2 linked regions of the Bradyrhizobium sp. WD16 genome follow. Each later gene encodes a partner of the first gene's protein in a complex. Links are inferred from orthologs where the notes say so. Each region holds a gene or a part of one and is shown on either strand. Other genes may lie near its edges. The genes, in order: DB459_RS19790 and dnaN.

Region 1 (4,803 bases):
CACATCCCTACCCGATGAACTGCCGCACCGTTTCGATGAATTTGCCCACCGAGATCGGCTTCGACAGATACGCCTCGCAGCCGCCTTCGCGGATACGTTCCTCGTCGCCCTTCATCGCGAAAGCCGTCACCGCGACCACCGGGATCGCGCGCAGCGCCGGATCGGACTTGATCCAGCGCGTCACGTCGAGGCCCGAGACCTCGGGCAGCTGGATGTCCATGAGGATCAGGTCCGGCTTGTGCCGGCGCACGAGCTCGATCGCATCGGTGCCGCGATTGGTGGCGACCGTCGCATAGCCATGCGCCTCGAGCAGGTCGCGGAAGAGCTTCATGTTGAGCTCGTTATCTTCCACGATCAGGACGGTCTTGGTCACGCCGCCCTCCCCATTCCCGTCGAAATCCCCGCCCTGCCCCTGCCGCCGTTCTGCATGCCGTCGCGCCCATTGAACGTGCGCCCGTTGAAGAAATGCATCCGGCGCGGACCATCGCCGCGGATCTGAGGCCGCGTCGCTTGATACCGCTCCGGTGACTCGGGCATGATGGCCAAAGTAGAGAGGATAAGTTACGGAAAGGCAAATGTGATCAATGGCCAAGCGCCCCCTCGACGCCCGCGAAACCGCTGAGATTGTGGCGATTCAGGCGCTTTCCTTCATCGCCGCCGACGGCGAGCGGCTGGGCCGGTTCCTGGCCGAGACCGGAATCGGGCCGGAAACCCTGCGCGCCGCCGCGAAGGATCCGTCCTTCCTTGCCGGGGTGCTCGACTTCCTCCTTCGCGACGACACCCTGCTCCAGGCCTTTTCCGAATCGTCCCATCTCGACGCCAAGATCGTCTCCAATGCCCGCCAAACCCTGGAACCGACCTGGGAGCGCGATGTGCCGTGACCGTGGGGCCGCAGTGCTTCTGCCGCGACTGCCTGACCGACCTGCCCCCTGACGCGCGCCGCTGCACGGCCTGCGGCTCGCCGCGGCTGGTGCGGCATCAGCATCTGCACGCCCTCTCGCTCGCCCATATCGATTGCGACGCGTTCTACGCCACGGTCGAAAAGCGCGACGATCCGGCCATTGCCGACCGGCCGGTGATCATCGGCGGCGGCCGACGCGGCGTCGTCAGCGCGGCCTGCTACATCGCCCGCACCTTCGGCGTGCGCTCGGCGATGCCGATGTTCAAGGCGCTCGAACTCTGTCCCGACGCCGCGGTGGTGCGCCCCGACATGGCGAAATATGTCCGCGTCGGCCGTGAGGTCCGCAACGCGATGCGGGCGCTGACGCCGCTGGTCGAGCCGCTGTCCATCGACGAAGCGTTTCTCGATTTGTCCGGCACCGAGCGGCTGCACGGCATGATCCCGGCCAAGGTGCTGGCACGTTTCGCCCGCGACATCGAACGCGATATCGGCATCACGGTCTCCGTCGGCCTCTCGGTCAACAAGTTCCTCGCCAAGATTGCCTCGGATCTCGACAAGCCGCGCGGCTTCGCCACCCTGGCGCAGGACGAAGCGGCGACCATGCTGGCGCCGAAGCCGGTCGGCTTCATCTTCGGTGTCGGCCCCGCGACCGAGCAGCGGCTTGCACAGCGCGGCTTTCGCCTCGTCGGCGACCTCCAGCGCGCCGACGAGACCGACTTGATGAAGCAGTTCGGCCCCGAGGGACGAAGGCTATGGCGGCTGGCGCGCGGCATCGACGATCGCCGCGTGGTTGCCGACCGCGACGCCAAGACGATCTCGAGCGAGACCACCTTCGACACCGACATCCGCGACTTGCCGACGCTCGAGAAGGTGCTCTGGCGGCTCTGCGAGAAAGTTTCGGCGCGGCTCAAGAGCGGCGAACTCGCCGGCTCCACCATCACCCTGAAATTGAAGACCGCGGATTTCCGCCAGCGGACCCGGTCGCAATCGATCAGCGGTCCGACCCAGCTCGCCGGGAAGCTCTTCGCGATCACCCGGGACATGCTGGCCAAAGAGACCGACGGCACCACGTTTCGCCTGATCGGCGCCGGGGTGAGCGCGCTCAAGCCGGCCGCTGCTGCCGCTGACGACAGCGACCTCCTCGACCGGCGCAGCGCTCACGCCGAGCGGGCGATGGACGACCTGCGGCGGAAGTTCGGGGATGCGGCCGTGATGCGCGGCATCGCCTTCGGCGGCAGTGCCAAACGGCCGGCATCGTCCTAGTGTCCCGTCTCCGAATGACCGCTACGTTTGCCTCGCGCTCGCACGGTCATTCGGAGACATAGGGACACTAGCAAAATCAAAGTGTAGTGTGGCTTATGTCTCGCAATTGCCTACAGGGGCTTGCCGCAAAGGGCATAGGCAATTGCGAGACGCCACACTAGTGTCCTGTCTCCGAATGACCGCTTCATTTGCCTCACCCTCGCACGGTCATTCGGAGACATCAGGACACTAGCATCAATATGATTCTAGTGCGGTTTTGGATCTGACGCGCGTTTGAAGAGCTCGCTGCAATGCTGAAACGAGCGTCAGATCCACCTGACGCGCGTATCGGCATCCAAGCAAGCCGTCCCTGGAAAGCGAGCCTTACGGCTTGCAGTCCTTGCTGTCCTTGACCTCGAACTTGTTCATGGCGCCGGCGATGACGAAATCGTTGTAGTCGAGCACCAGGGACCGCGACACGCCGTTTTCATAGAGCTCAAACGACATGGCGTAGACCGGGGTCTGCTCGCCGCTGTCCGGCTTCGCCGCGCGATCGTAATAGCTCACCGTCACCGGCCAGCGCGTGACCGACTTCAGGGCGTCGCTCTGCGTCGCGGCATCGGCCTTGGCCGGCGCGCGGTCGCCGGGAATGGGCTGTCCGATCACGGCGAGGGTGTTGTAGACCTTCTCACCATCGTCCGAACCGTCATAGACGACAAGCTCGAGCACCGACTTGCCTTCTTTCGCCGCAGCGATGATGCGCCTGACCTGCTCGGTCGGGAAAACCGTGTCCGGTCCGAGGGTGAAGCTCTTCTGCTTCGGCAGCGTGAGCTTGACCGTCACCCCGCTGCCCGAATGCTCGGCGATGCCGTCGACCTGGGTCGGCGTGCCGTCATTCATCCGGGTCTCGATCTTGAAGCGATAGCTCTTGCCGTCGGCATCCTCCCAGCTCGTCGAGCGCAGGTCGCTGGTCGTGGTCTTGTTCTCGCCGCCCTGCAGCTCCGAGATCTGGCGGAAGTCGGTGGTGAAGCCTTCGCAGGCATTGCCGGCGAAGCTGTAGGCGATCCGTCCGCGAGCATCGTTGATGCTGGCATTGCCGCGCGCCTTGCGCAGGCTGAGCTCGTAGACGGCCTGATGGGCGAGGAACGGCATGGCGGCAGGAGGTGCCGGTGCGGCCGGCGCCGCCGGCGCGGCGAAAGCCAGCTTCGCACCCAGCACCAGGCCGACGACCGCCAGCGGAACCGCACGCATCCCGAAAACTTGCCAACGGCCGATCATGCCGCCTCCTGAAACTGTCCCGCCCGGATCGCGCGGGAGCGAAGATCGAAAGATTAGATGCGATCCGGCGGGGTCGCAATCAGCCCTAGTGTCCCGTCTCCGAATTACCGCTTCGTTTGCCTCACCCTCGCACGGTCATTCGGAGACATCGGGACACTAGCAAAATCAAAAAGCTAGTGTGGCTTATGTCTCGCAATTGCCTACAGGGGCTTGCCGCAAAGGGCATAGGCAATTGCGAGACGCCACACTAGTGCGGTGGATCTGACGCTCGTATCAGTGGTTGAGGTCGCCCGCCGCAGGCCTGCTTGGTCCCGCTTGATGGGCGAATTAAGGCCGGATAGGTTCGGGCCGCAACGCATAATCCCCTTCCCTTCAATTCAAGGATCTTCGAAACATGACCGGTTCGGTTGAGCAGAAACTCGCGGCATTGGGCATCACCCTGCATACGCCCGCCGCCCCGGTGGCCAATTACGCCGCCTTCGTCCGGACGGGCAATCTGCTCGTGGTGTCCGGCCAGGTCTGTTTCGATGCCGACGGCAAGCTGGTGGCGAAAGGCAAGCTCGGAGCCGGCGTCAGCGTCGATCAGGGGGTGGCAGCCGCACGCGCCTGCGCCATCAACCTGCTCGCCCAGGCCAAGGCCGCGCTCGGCGATCTCGACAAGGTGACGCGGGTGGTCCGGCTCGGCGGCTTCGTCAATTCGGCGCCTGATTTTCTCGACGGCCCGAAGGTGTTGAACGGCGCCTCGGACCTCATGGTCGCCGCCTTCGGCGACAAGGGCCGTCATGCCCGCTCGACCGTCGGCGTCGCCGCGCTTCCGGCGGATGCCGCCGTCGAAGTCGAAGCCATGTTCGAGGTCGGCTGAGACCGCAGGTGCGCACTCCCGCCTGGCTCACGGCCCAACCGGTCGCCCACCGCGGATTGCACGACCGCAGCCGCGGCGTCATCGAGAATACACCCTCGTCTGTCGCCGCGGCGGCGCAAGCTGGCTTCGCCATCGAGGTCGACCTGCAGCTGTCGTCCGACGGCGAGGCGATGGTGCATCATGACTTCGCCCTCGGTCGCCTCACCGAAGGCAGCGGCGAACTCGCGGGCTTCACGGCGGCGGATCTCAGACAGGTCGCCTTTCGCGACACCGGCGATCACATGATGACGCTGGGCGATCTCTGCACCCTGGTCGGGGGCCGCGTGCCGCTGGTGCTGGAAATCAAGAGCCGGTTCGAAGGCGACCGTCGTCTGGTCCGGCGCATGATCGAGGTGCTCAAGGCCTATTCCGGCCCGGCGGCCGCGATGTCCTTCGATCCCGATCAGGTCCTGGCGCTGCGCGAACTGGCGCCGTCGCTGCCGCGGGGCATCGTCGCCCAGCGCAGCTATGATGACGCATA
Region 2 (12,134 bases), 2.6 Mb from region 1 along the record:
GCCACCGCGAGCTTCGGCCCGCCGACCGCCGACGACTATCTCTTCGGCGTGATCGATGCCCTCGAGACCATCGCCGCCGAGACCGGCCGAACGGTGCCCCAGGTCGCGCTCAACTGGCTGCTGCAGCGCCCCACGGTCGCCTCGGTGATCATCGGCGCCCGCACCGAAGCCCAGCTCCGCGACAATCTCGGCGCGGTCGGCTGGCAGCTGACGCCGGAGCAGGTCGGCAGGCTCGATCGCGCCAGCGACGTGATGCCGCCCTACCCGACCTTCCCCTATCGGCGCCAGGAAGGCTTCGCCCGGATCAATCCGCCGATGATCGCCCCGCCCGCCTGAGGCGTCGCGCGCGTCCAATGGAGCGGGTTTAGAACCAGCGCTCGCTGACGACGACGGTATCGCCGGGCTTGAGCAGGGTGCCGAGCGGTACCGTGGCGCGCACCGGTCCGCTCGCCTCGGTGCGGGTGATGTCGACGCTGCCCTTCTGGGCGCGGGGCGAGAAGCCGCCGGCGATCGCCACCGCGCTCTCCACCGTCATGTTGGGCACGTAGGGGTATTGGCCCGGCGCGGTGACCTCGCCGAGGATGAAGAAGGGCCGGTAGGCCTCGACCTCGGCGGCGACATAGGGCTCGCGGATATAGCCGGCGCGCAGCTTGGCGGCGATGGCATGGGCGAGTTCGGCGGGGGTGAGACCGCGGGCCTTGACCGTGCCGATCAGCGGCATCGTCACCGCGCCGCCGGCATCGACGGAATAGGAATTGGTCAGGCCTTCCTGGCCGTAGACGACGATGCGCAGCCGGTCGCCGGCATCGAGGCGATAGGGCGAGTCAGCTCTGGCATAGGCGACCTGGGCCATGGCGGCGCGCGCCGCTGACGGCGGTCCGGCATAGGCGAGATGATCGAGATCAGCGGCGCGCGGGTTGGAAGGCGCCGCGACGGTCGCCACCGGCGGCGGCACGGTGATGCAGCCCGACAGGGCGAGCGCGACGGGCAGAGCGAACCAGGCCCGCCGCCGCGCGCATCGGCCACGCTCGCCGGACAGCAGCGTGAATATCGTCGACAATGCCTGAAGCCACCCTACGCAGGCGTGCCAGAACCGCACCGGACCCATCCCCCACAAGAGAGGCGTCTGGTGTGCACCAGTTATGGTTAACAAAACGTATCAGGCGCCGACGCCGGTGCCGACGGGACAGGCGACGCCGGTGCCGCCGAGACCGCAATAGCCGCCGGGGTTCCTGGCGAGATATTGCTGGTGGTAATCCTCGGCGAAATAGAACGGCCCGGCCGGCGCGATCTCGGTGGTGATCGGATCGAGGCCGCGGGCAGCGAGCGCCCGGCCATAGGCTGCTTTCGACGCCTGTGCCGCGGCGGCTTGGGCGTCATTGAAGGTGTAGATCGCCGAGCGATACTGGGTGCCGATGTCGTTGCCCTGGCGCATGCCCTGGGTCGGGTCGTGACTCTCCCAGAAGGTCTTGAGCAGCGTCTCGTAAGAGATGCGTGCCGGATCGAACACCACCAGCACCACTTCGGTGTGGCCGGTCAGGCCACTGCAGGTCTCTTCATAAGTCGGGTTCGGCGTCAGGCCGCCGGCGTAGCCGACGGCAGTCACTTCAATACCGTCGCCGAGCTCCCAGAACTTGCGCTCCGCGCCCCAGAAGCAGCCCAATCCGAACACCGCCTGCTCGGTGTCGGCAGGATAGGGCGGCTGCAATCGCCGGCCGTTGACGAAGTGATGGGTTGAGGTCGAGATCGGGCTTGCTCGGCCCGGCAGCGCGGTCGCCGCCGTCGGCAGTTCCAGGGGCTTGCGCGTAAACAGCATGATCAATCTCCTGCGGTCGGGACCATGCACTATATAGGTATCGCCCGCGGAGACGGCAGCAGGCTTCCGGGCGGAGGCCGCGGTCAGCCGCGGCTGTAGCCGATCAGCGCGCGGCGCGGCCGGAACAGCAGCATCAGAAGGATGCCGACGACGCCGAGCACGACCCAGGTCGGCTGGTCGAGCACCAGTTTGGCGACATTATTCCAAAGCCAGGGCGAGGCATCCTCGACGAGGCTGCGGAAGCTCTGCTGGCTGGCCTGATTGATGTCGTTCCAGAACTCGCCGAGCCGGGTCAGCCTCAAGGTCTGGTCGGCGATGGAGCGGGCGCCGTCATAAACCAGGAAGATGAAGCCGCCGGCCAGCAGCAGGAGGCCGATCAGGCGGAAGAAACCGCGGATCATATGTCACCCGTCCTTGGCCGGAGCGGTCGCCCTCGAACCGAGCCGCCCATCCGCCCCGAATCCCACCTCTTCCTACTGGCGCATCCATTGCAGCCGCGCAATGGTCTGGCGCGGCAGCCCGCAAATGTTTGACCAGCCGTTTGACCGCCAGCGGGCCGGTATCCCGCGCCGGCCGCTGGCCCGCCACCCGGAGCGCCCATTCCGGCCGGAACCCGGCCGCCGGCCGGCCAGAACCCGAGGCCGCTCGGCGTTGACGGGGCAAACCGGCCCCTCTATAAGACCGCCAACTGGCGGCAGGTCCATCCTGCCGCCGCTGTTCTTTGGGCGCGTGAATACCCGAATTCGATTGCCGGATTCGCCGCCTGCCCGGGGACATCAGTCTTTCATTCAGAGGTCGCAGGCTCTGCGACATCGGCAACCCGCCCCGGCCCCAATTGGAGTCGCGGCTGCAGGATCGTGAGTATGGCCAATACCTCTTCCGCCAAGAAGGCGACACGCAAGATTGCCCGCCGCACCGCCGTCAACAAGTCGCGGCGCACCCAGATGCGCAACTCGGTGCGTCTGGTCGAGACCGCGATCGAGAAGGGCGACCGTGAAGCCGCCCTCGCCGCCTTCAGCAAGGCCGAGCCCGAACTGATGCGCGCCGCGCAGCGCAACATCGTTCATCGCAACAATGCAAGCCGCAAGGTCTCGCGTCTTGCGCACCAGATCGCCAAGCTCGCCAAGTAAGGCGCGCCGAGCGACGCTGGCGAAGGCAACGCTCGCCAAGTCACACGGCGACGCAACCAATCTTCTGCAAAAGGCCCGGCTCACGCCGGGCCTTTTCTTTTCATTCCGATTACGTTTCATTCCCGAGTCTCACATCGTTCTCGATCGCACGCATGCTTGCGCTGTATCAGCGCACCGACCCGCACACCGTTCGTCACTTTCCTTCATGTCGATCGCGTTCGAAGCGCAGAGTCATTGCCGTGACACGGCTTACTGCATTGCACTTACAACGCTGCGCACGTGGAGAAACGCGGATCGCGGTTTTAAAAAATTTGCAAGTGCGGATCGATGCGGAAGCAAATTACCGAGCGACGGCTACCCGGGAAAAATGATCAGGAAAAGATGCGGCCCACTAATCACTTATCAACAAAGCGCGGAGAGGTAGCTTGAAAATCCAAAGATGCGACATCGCTGGATGAAGGAATTGTAAAACTTTTTTTGGGCTGTAACGAACGCTGTCATATCTCGCAAGTCATTCGATTCCGCGCGAAGATTCAAAACCTTGTCCACAAGGCGCGCGACGTCGCGGAACGATTCGAGCAGGCTGGCAATTTTTGCGCCTTCGCTGCGAAGAATCATTTCGTTGCGGCTGCGGTCCCATAGTGTATCTCTAATCGTGTTCGCGGCGCTCGCGGCTCGTCAGGTCAGTGCGATCTGAGACCCTCGGGGGCGCGCAAATCAGAGATGGTGTGCGCGTAGGCGAAGTTTCCCAAGCGATGATCGGACGACTCATAGCGATATGAGAACGGTTCTGCTGTACCAAAATTTCTCAAGCGACCGGCTTGCCCGGTTCGCCACCGACAAGGCCGACCACAAGGCTGGTGAAGAAATGAGTGCACGGCAGATCGCGCCCGGCGGCGACGGAAATGGGGACAGGTTTGTAAGGGGCTTTCAGTAGACGGCGTAACAGTCCGGACCCGACGCGGCGATCATGTGATCAAGAGCGAAGGCCGGCAGTCCGACATCGAGCAAAGCGACTTCGAAACTGAGATAGAGGACATACCTTGCCGCGCTGACGCGCGGCGAGTGGGGGATACCTATGACTTTTGCAACGGCCACGGTTTTTCATCGTTCGACACTGGCGCTTGTCGCCCGTGCATCGACGACGCTCGTCGCCTTCCGAGCTCCCTGCTCCAATCATTATCTTCCGGCATCCGCCGCCGATTCCGGCCCTAGTAGCAGCTGACCTCACCACCAGCCTTCTTTCCACAGCGCATGTGAGGCGACGGCATCCGTGATGCCGAAGACGTCGCCATGCGTGAACGGATCGTGAGGCGTGGGGCGGGGTTGGCTTGCCGCGGCAACGCGGGGCTGTCGTCGGCGCGAGCCGTCAACAACAACACATTCAAGAAAAGACCGAGACATGACAAGCATGGAACACGATCGTTGGACCAAGGTTCAGGGCCGCCTGCGCTCGATCGTCGGAGAAGACGTCTACACGAGCTGGTTCGCCCGCATGGATCTCGAAGGCATTCAGGGCGAGAGCGTTCACCTGTCCGTTCCGACCCGCTTCCTGAAGAGCTGGATTCAGGCCCATTACGCCGATCGCGTGCTGTCGTGCTGGCAGGCCGAACTGCCGGAAGTGCACCGCATCGATCTGACGGTGCGCTCAGCCATGCGCTGCGCCCCGCCGGTCAAGGAGACCAAGCCCCAGGTCGAAGAGCGGCGCGTCGAGCGCTCCGGCTCGACGTCCGATCTGCGCAGCGGCAGCTACGCGCCCGCCTCCGCCGGACACGACGCGCTGGGCGGATCGCCGCTCGACCCGCGCCTGACCTTCGAGACCTTCGTTCTCGGTCGCTCCAACACCCTCGCCCATGCCGCCGCGCGCCAGGTCGCCGAAGGACGGCGCGGCGATCCGGTGATGTTCAACCCGCTCTATATCCATGCCGGCGTGGGCCTCGGCAAAACCCACCTGCTGCAGGCGGTGACCTGGGCCGGCAACGCCTCCGGCGAGCGCAAGGTGCTCTATCTCACCGTCGAGAAATTCATGTACGGCTTCGTCGCCGCGCTGAAATCCCAGACGGCGCTGGCCTTCAAGGAAGCGCTGCGCGGCATCGACGTGCTGGTGATCGACGACCTGCAATTCCTCCAGGGCAAGACCACCCAGGCCGAGTTCTGCCACACCCTCAACGCCCTGATCGACGCCGGCCGCCAGGTGGTCATCGCCGCCGACCGACCGCCGTCCGAGCTCGAAACCCTCGACGACCGCGTCCGCTCGCGCCTCGCCGGCGGCCTCGTGGTAGAGATGGGATCGCTCGGCGAGGAGCTGCGTCTCGACATCCTCAAGTCGCGCGTCGCCGCAGCCCGCACCCATCACGCCGGCTTCGACGTGCCGCTGCCGGTGCTCGAATATCTCGCCCGCTCCATCACCCATAACGGCCGCGACCTCGAAGGCGCCGTCAACCGCCTGCTCGCCCACAGCAAGCTCAATGCCACGCCGGTGACGCTGGAGATGGCCGAGCGCGAGGTGCGCGACCTGATCCGGCCGCAGGAGCCCAAGCGGGTCAAGATCGAGGACATCCAGCGTGTCGTCGCCCGGCAGTACAACGTCAGCCGCTCCGACCTGCTGTCGTCGCGCCGGACCGCCAATGTGGTGCGGCCGCGCCAGGTGGCGATGTATCTCGCCAAGACGATGACGCTGCGCTCGCTGCCGGAGATCGGCCGACGCTTCGGCGGCCGCGACCACACCACCGTGCTGCATGCGGTCCGCAAGATCGAGGGCCTCGTTGCCAAGGACACCACCCTCGCCGACGAGGTCGAACTGCTCAAGCGCCAGCTCCAGGACTGAGCAAGGAGCCTGAGCAAGGAGACTGAACGGAGAGAAGGATCGAGCAATCGAGCGGCGATCCCCACCGGATCGCCGCCGTCCCCGTTCCGCCCCCCTGCCCGAAGCGGCGGCGGAACGGCAAAAGCGCTGTTCTCAATCATGAATTTCGCGGGAAACCCCCACCCGGCGGGGGGTGGGCCCCTTGCACTTGTCCGCTGTCCACGGCACCTTGCCGTCCCCCTGCGGTCCGACTTGACGACCGCCGGGGCCGAGCGGCTGCGGCGCCTCCATTGGGGACCGCCACCGCAACCGGGACACGACCACCCAGCCGGAACAGGATCGGACGGAAATTGCGATGAAGGTTACCGTCGAGCGGGCGCAGCTCCTGAAATCTCTCGGCCACGTCTATCGCGTGGTCGAACGCCGCAACACCATCCCGATCCTCGGCAACGTCCTTTTGCGCGCCGAGGCCGGCAAGCTCAGCCTCAAGGCCACCGACCTCGACCTCGAAGTCACCGAAACCCAGGCCGCCGACGTCGCCGGTTCGGGCTCGACCACCGTGCCGGCGCACATGTTCTACGACATCGTCCGCAAGCTGCCTGACGGCTCGCAGGTCGTGCTCGAAGCCGACGGCGAACGGGCCGTGCTGGCGATCCGGGCCGGCCGCTCGCGCTTCACCCTGCAGACCCTGCCGGAGAGCGATTTCCCCGATCTCGCCGCCGGCGACATGACCCACGCCTTCCGCGTGCCGGCAAGCTCGATCAAGCGCCTGATCGACCGTACCCAGTTCGCGATCTCCACCGAGGAGACACGGTACTATCTCAACGGCATCTATCTGCACTGTGCCGGCAGCGGCCCGACCGCCACCTTGCGCGGTGTCGCCACCGACGGCCATCGCCTTGCCCAGATAGACCTGCCGCTGCCCGCCGGTGCCGAAGGCATGCCTGGCGTCATCGTGCCGCGCAAGACGGTGGGCGAGGTCCAGCGCCTGATCGAGGACAACGAAGCCGAAGTCGCCATCGAATTGTCCGGCGCCAAGATCCGCCTGACGCTCGATCACGTGGTGCTGACCTCGAAGCTGATCGACGGCACCTTCCCCGATTACGGCCGCGTCATTCCCCAGCACAACGACAAGGAGCTGGTGGTCGACAAGAAGGACTTCGAGGCGGCGGTCGACCGCGTCTCGACGATCTCCAGCGAGCGTGGCCGCGCAGTGAAGCTGGCGCTGTCGCCCGGCAAGCTGGTGCTCTCCGTGACCAATCCGGATTCCGGCAGCGCGACCGAAGAGATCGAGGTCGAATACGCCGCCGAGCCGCTCGATATCGGCTTCAACTCGCGCTACCTGCTCGACATCGCCGCCCAGATCGAGGGCGAGGTCGCGGTGCTCAAGCTCGCCGATCCCGGCTCGCCGACGCTGATGCAGGATCGCGACTCCAAGGGCGCGCTCTATGTGCTGATGCCGATGCGGGTGTGAGGGGCCCGCCGGGCGACCCAGTACACCGTGTCGTTCCTAGTGCGGTGGATCTGACGCTCGTATCAGCATTGCAGCGAATTCGTCGTACGAGCGTCAGATCCAAAACCGCACTAGAATCATAACTCTACTAGTGTCCCTTTGGTTCTAACGTTCGTATGAGCGCTCGCTTCAAAGGGGTACGAACGTTAGAACCGGGACACTAGTGTGGCGTCTCGCAATTGCCTATGCCCTTCGCGGCAAGCCCCTGTAGGCAATTGCGAGACATAAGCCGCACTAGCTTTTTGATTTTGCTAGTGTCCTGATGTCTCCGAATTACCGTGTGAGGGTGAGGCAAATGAAGCGGTAATTCGGAGACAGGACACTAGTGTGGCGCACCGTGGTGTGATCGATAGGATTGGCGCCACCCTGCCTAATTGTATCCTCACGGAGTACTTGGTCCCGCGCTTGAAGCGGGGGGGCGACGCAGAACGCGAGGCGGGCGCCACGGTTCGAAGCGGCTGCAGTTGCCTGTCTCGAACCATGAGGCCGGGACAGCCGCACTTGGCGCCGCGCCGACAGGACAATCGCGAGCCGATCCACCGATGACCGCCTGCCGCATCCGCCGCCTCAGCCTGACCCATTTCCGCAGCTACCGCGCCGCGAGCCTTTCGACGTCGGCCGATCTCGTGGTGCTGGTCGGGGCCAACGGCGCCGGCAAGACCAATTGCCTGGAGGCGATCTCCTTCCTTACACCCGGTCGCGGCCTGCGCCGCGCCACCCTCGAGGACGTCGCCGACAACGAGGGCGATGGCTCATGGGCGGTGTCGGCCGAGGTCGAAGGCGCGCTCGGCCTCGCAACGCTCGGCACCGGCATCGATCCCACGCCGGACGGCTCCGGCAGCGCCCGGCGCTGCCGGATCGACCGCGAGCCGGTCTCCTCGGCGGCCGCTTTCGGCGATCACCTGCGCATGGTGTGGCTGACCCCGGCCATGGACGGGCTCTTCACCGGCCCGGCCTCCGAACGACGGCGCTTCTTCGACCGTCTCGTGCTCGCCGTCGACAGCGGCCACAGCGGCCGCGTCGCCGCGCTGGAGCGCTCGCTGCGCTCGCGCAACCGCCTGCTCGAGGAACGCAATTTCGACACCCATTGGCTCGATGCCATCGAGCGCGAGACCGCCGAACTCGCCGTCGCCGTCGCCGCCCTGCGCGGCGAGACCCTGGCGCGCCTCGCGGCGAAGCTGCGCGTCCGCGCCACGCAATCGGCTTTTCCCTCGGCCGAGATCGCGCTCGACGGCTGGATCGAGAACGCCTTGCGCGACGAGCCGGCGACCGCGGTCGAGGATCGCTATCGCCAGCAGCTGCGGGACGGCCGCGCCCGCGACGCCGCCGCCGGCCGCACCCTGGAGGGACCGCATCTCACCGATCTCGATGTGGTCTATGCGCCCAAGCACATGCCGGCCAGGGACGCCTCGACCGGCGAGCAGAAGGCGCTCCTGATCGGTCTCGTGCTGGCCCATGCAAGTCTCGTCGCCGAGATGACCGGCATCACGCCGCTGCTGCTGCTCGACGAGGTGGTCGCCCATCTCGATCCGGGCCGCCGGGTCGCGTTGTTCGATGAACTCACCGCGCTCGGCGCCCAAGTCTGGATGACCGGCGCCGATCCGGCAAGCTTCGCCGATGTCGGTGCAGGCGCGGGGATCTTCGAGGTCGCCGGCGGGCGCATTGAGCCGCGCAAGTCTTGATGCGGCGGTCAAACCTGCTCGCAGGGGGTACGGAACCGGCTCGCGGAGGGCATTTTCGGGGGCGTCTTCAATGGCAGATTCAGGCCTTGAAAGAAGCGCAAAAATGACCATTTATTCAATAACTTGAGGGCGACCGATTCGCCCTGTACGCACCCTCTGTTTCATGGCACAAATTCACGACTTGGCCGCGCATTCGCGCGCTGATTCGCCGATCCTCGCTCAGGCACCCAGATGACCGAACCTGCCCGGCAACCCATTGCCGATCCTGCCGCCGTGATCCCGGAATACGGCGCCGAATCCATCAAGGTCCTGAAAGGTCTCGACGCCGTCCGCAAGCGTCCGGGGATGTATATCGGCGACACCGACGACGGCTCGGGTCTGCACCACATGGTCTACGAGGTGGTGGACAACGCCATCGACGAGGCGCTGGGCGGTTATGCCACTCAGGTGCTGGTGACGCTGAACGCCGACGGCTCGGTAACCGTCTATGACGACGGCCGCGGCATTCCCACCGACATCCACAAGGGCGAGGGCATCTCCGCGGCCGAGGTCATCATGACCCAGCTCCATGCCGGCGGCAAATTCGACCAGAATTCCTACAAGGTCTCCGGCGGCCTGCACGGCGTCGGCGTCTCGGTGGTCAACGCGCTCTCCACCAAGCTGATCCTGCGGATCTGGCGCGGCGGCAAGGAGCACTACCTCGAATTCGCCCATGGCGAGGCGGTGGCGCCGCTCAAGGTGATCGGCGACGCCCATGGCAAGCGCGGCACCGAGGTGACGTTCTATCCGAGCTCCGAAACCTTCACGATGGTGGAGTTCGACTACGCCACGCTGGAGCACCGGCTGCGCGAACTCGCCTTCCTCAATTCGGGCGTGCGGATTCTCTTGTCCGACAAGCGCCACGCCGTCGAGCAGCACGAGGAGATGCTCTACGAGGGCGGCATCGAGGCCTTCGTGCGCTATCTCGACCGCAACAAGACCAGCGTGATGCCCGCCCCGATCGTGATCCGCTCCGAGCAGAACGGCATCGGGGTAGAGGCCGCGCTGTGGTGGAACGACAGCTACCACGAGAACGTGCTGTGCTTCACCAACAACATTCCGCAGCGTGACGGCGGCACCCATCTCGCCGGTTTCCGCGGCGCGTTGACGCGCCAGATCACCGGCTATGCCGACACCAGCGGCATCTCCAAGAAGGAAAAATTCTCCCTCACCGGCGACGACTGCCGCGAGGGCCTGACCGCGGTGCTCTCGGTGAAGGTGCCGGACCCGAAATTCTCGTCCCAGACCAAGGACAAGCTGGTGTCCTCCGAGGTTCGGCCGGTGGTCGAGGGCGTCGTCAACGAGATGCTGGCGGCCTGGCTCGAGGAACACCCGGCCGAAGCCCGCGGCGTGGTCGGCAAGGTGATCCAGGCGGCGGCGGCACGCGAGGCCGCGCGCAAGGCCCGCGAACTCACCCGCAAGAGCCCGCTCGGCGTCACCTCGCTGCCCGGCAAGCTCGCCGACTGCCAGGAGCGCGATCCGGCCAAATCCGAACTCTTCATCGTCGAGGGCGACTCGGCAGGCGGCTCGGCCAAGCAGGGCCGCAACCGCGAATTCCAGGCGGTGCTGCCGCTGCGCGGCAAGATCCTCAATGTCGAGCGCGCCCGCTTCGACAAGATGCTGTCCTCCGAACAGGTCGGCACCCTGATCACCGCGCTCGGCACCGGCATCGGCCGCGAGGATTTCGATCTTTCCAAGCTGCGCTACCACAAGATCATCATCATGACGGACGCCGACGTCGACGGCGCCCATATCCGCACCCTGCTGCTGACCTTCTTCTTCCGCCAGATGCCTGATCTGATCGAGGCCGGTCATCTCTACATCGCCCAGCCGCCGCTCTATAGGGTGAGCCGCGGCAAGTCCGAGCAATATCTCAAGGACGAGCGGGCGCTCGAGGACTACCTGATCGAGACCGGGCTCGAGGACTGCGTCTACCGCCTCGCCACCGGCGAGGAGCGGGCCGGCAAGGACCTTCTGGCGCTGGTCGAGGATGCCCGTGTGGTGCGCTCGACGCTGCAAGGCTTGCACAGCCGCTACAATCGCAGCGTGGTCGAACAGGCCGCCATCGCCGGCGTGCTCAATCCACGCGTCACCAGCGACGTCGAAACCGCCAACGCCGCCGCCGACTACATCGCCAAGCGTCTCGATGCCCTGGCCGACGAGGTCGAGCGCGGCTGGGTCGGCCAATTCATCGAAGGCGAAGGCTTCGCCTTCGAGCGCACTGTCCGCGGCGTGCGGGAACATGCCATGCTGGATGCGGCGCTGCTCGGCTCGGCCGAGGCCCGCAAGCTCGACGAATTCGCGCCGCGCCTGCAGGAAGCCTATCCCCGGCCCGGCATCCTGCGGCGCAAGGACAGCGAGACCTTCGTCCATGGCCCGGTCGGCCTGTTCGAGGCGGTGACCGATGCCGCCCGCAAGGGCGTGGCGCTGCAGCGTTACAAAGGCCTCGGCGAGATGAACCCCGAGCAGCTGTGGGAGACGACGCTCAACAGCGATGTCCGCTCGCTGCTCCAGGTCAAGGTCAAGGAGGCCGACGAGGCCGACGACATCTTCACCAAGCTGATGGGCGACGTGGTCGAGCCGCGCCGCGAGTTCATCCAGGACAACGCGCTCGCCGCCAGCGTCGATGTGTGAGCGGTCGGGGCGGCTTATCTCCTCGGCGCTCACCAGATGACGGCGTGCCGCACCGGTGATGGCCCGCTATCACCGATGCGAGGCGGCAATGCGAAGCCAAATCAGAGATCACACTGATATTCTGCGTGTGCCACGTCTCAACGTCGACCTTTACTCCCGGGTGGACAGGCCACCCACCGCTCGCATCGCATCTGCTTCTCGGATTGCAGGCATTCTTTGCTGGGTCTGGCGCAAATGTTGTTCTTGGAGTCCCATTCTAGACACTCCTTGGAATATCGGATGCAGGTTTCGACCGCGCGCCACTGCTCGCAACATTGGCCGCCTCCCGGCGCGGGGAAAGGTCCATATTCCGGCGGCTTCGGTGGCGCTTGGGCGATGGCGCTGGAAACTCCTCCGGCGCCCAGAAGCGCGAACAAAAGCAGGGCGGTTCGCCATGTTAATCGGATCATGGAGCACTCCTTAAGGCCACCCTTGTGGCTGCCATCCTCTCGCGTCTCTGCGATGTCGCGCTCGC

The links.
Region 2: the proteins of DB459_RS19790 (region 1) and dnaN are in contact, whole or in part, in a solved structure (PDB 1OK7), measured with the Escherichia coli proteins. The link is inferred for Bradyrhizobium sp. WD16 from one-to-one orthologs.

Annotation. Positions count from the first base shown.
Region 1 is NZ_CP028908.1:4,257,308-4,262,110, reverse strand. The notes cover bases 31-3,011. They hold DB459_RS19790 (DNA polymerase IV), read left to right. Parts: upstream 31-859; coding sequence 860-2,164; downstream 2,165-3,011. Other genes in these bases: DB459_RS19785 (cell envelope integrity EipB family protein), read right to left, coding at 2,528-3,011; DB459_RS19795 (DUF3572 domain-containing protein), read left to right, coding at 585-881; DB459_RS19800 (response regulator), read right to left, coding at 31-373. Also shown: more of DB459_RS19800, read right to left, coding at 8-30; more of DB459_RS19785, read right to left, coding at 3,012-3,421; DB459_RS19780 (RidA family protein), read left to right, coding at 3,816-4,283; DB459_RS19775 (glycerophosphodiester phosphodiesterase family protein), read left to right, coding at 4,292-4,803. UniProt on the Escherichia coli protein: Poorly processive, error-prone DNA polymerase involved in translesion repair and untargeted mutagenesis. Copies undamaged DNA at stalled replication forks, which arise in vivo from mismatched or misaligned primer ends.
Region 2 is NZ_CP028908.1:1,621,744-1,633,877, forward strand. The notes cover bases 5,188-8,166. They hold dnaN (DNA polymerase III subunit beta), read left to right. Parts: upstream 5,188-6,107; coding sequence 6,108-7,226; downstream 7,227-8,166. Other genes in these bases: dnaA (chromosomal replication initiator protein DnaA), read left to right, coding at 5,188-5,773; recF (DNA replication/repair protein RecF), read left to right, coding at 7,808-8,166. Outside these bases: DB459_RS07505 (aldo/keto reductase), read left to right, coding at 1-336; DB459_RS07510 (polysaccharide biosynthesis/export family protein), read right to left, coding at 365-1,039; peptide-methionine (S)-S-oxide reductase MsrA, read right to left, coding at 1,160-1,816; DB459_RS07520 (hypothetical protein), read right to left, coding at 1,900-2,217; rpsT (30S ribosomal protein S20), read left to right, coding at 2,680-2,946; more of dnaA, read left to right, coding at 4,349-5,187; more of recF, read left to right, coding at 8,167-8,947; gyrB (DNA topoisomerase (ATP-hydrolyzing) subunit B), read left to right, coding at 9,179-11,620. UniProt on the Escherichia coli protein: Confers DNA tethering and processivity to DNA polymerases and other proteins. Acts as a clamp, forming a ring around DNA (a reaction catalyzed by the clamp-loading complex) which diffuses in an ATP-independent manner freely and bidirectionally along dsDNA.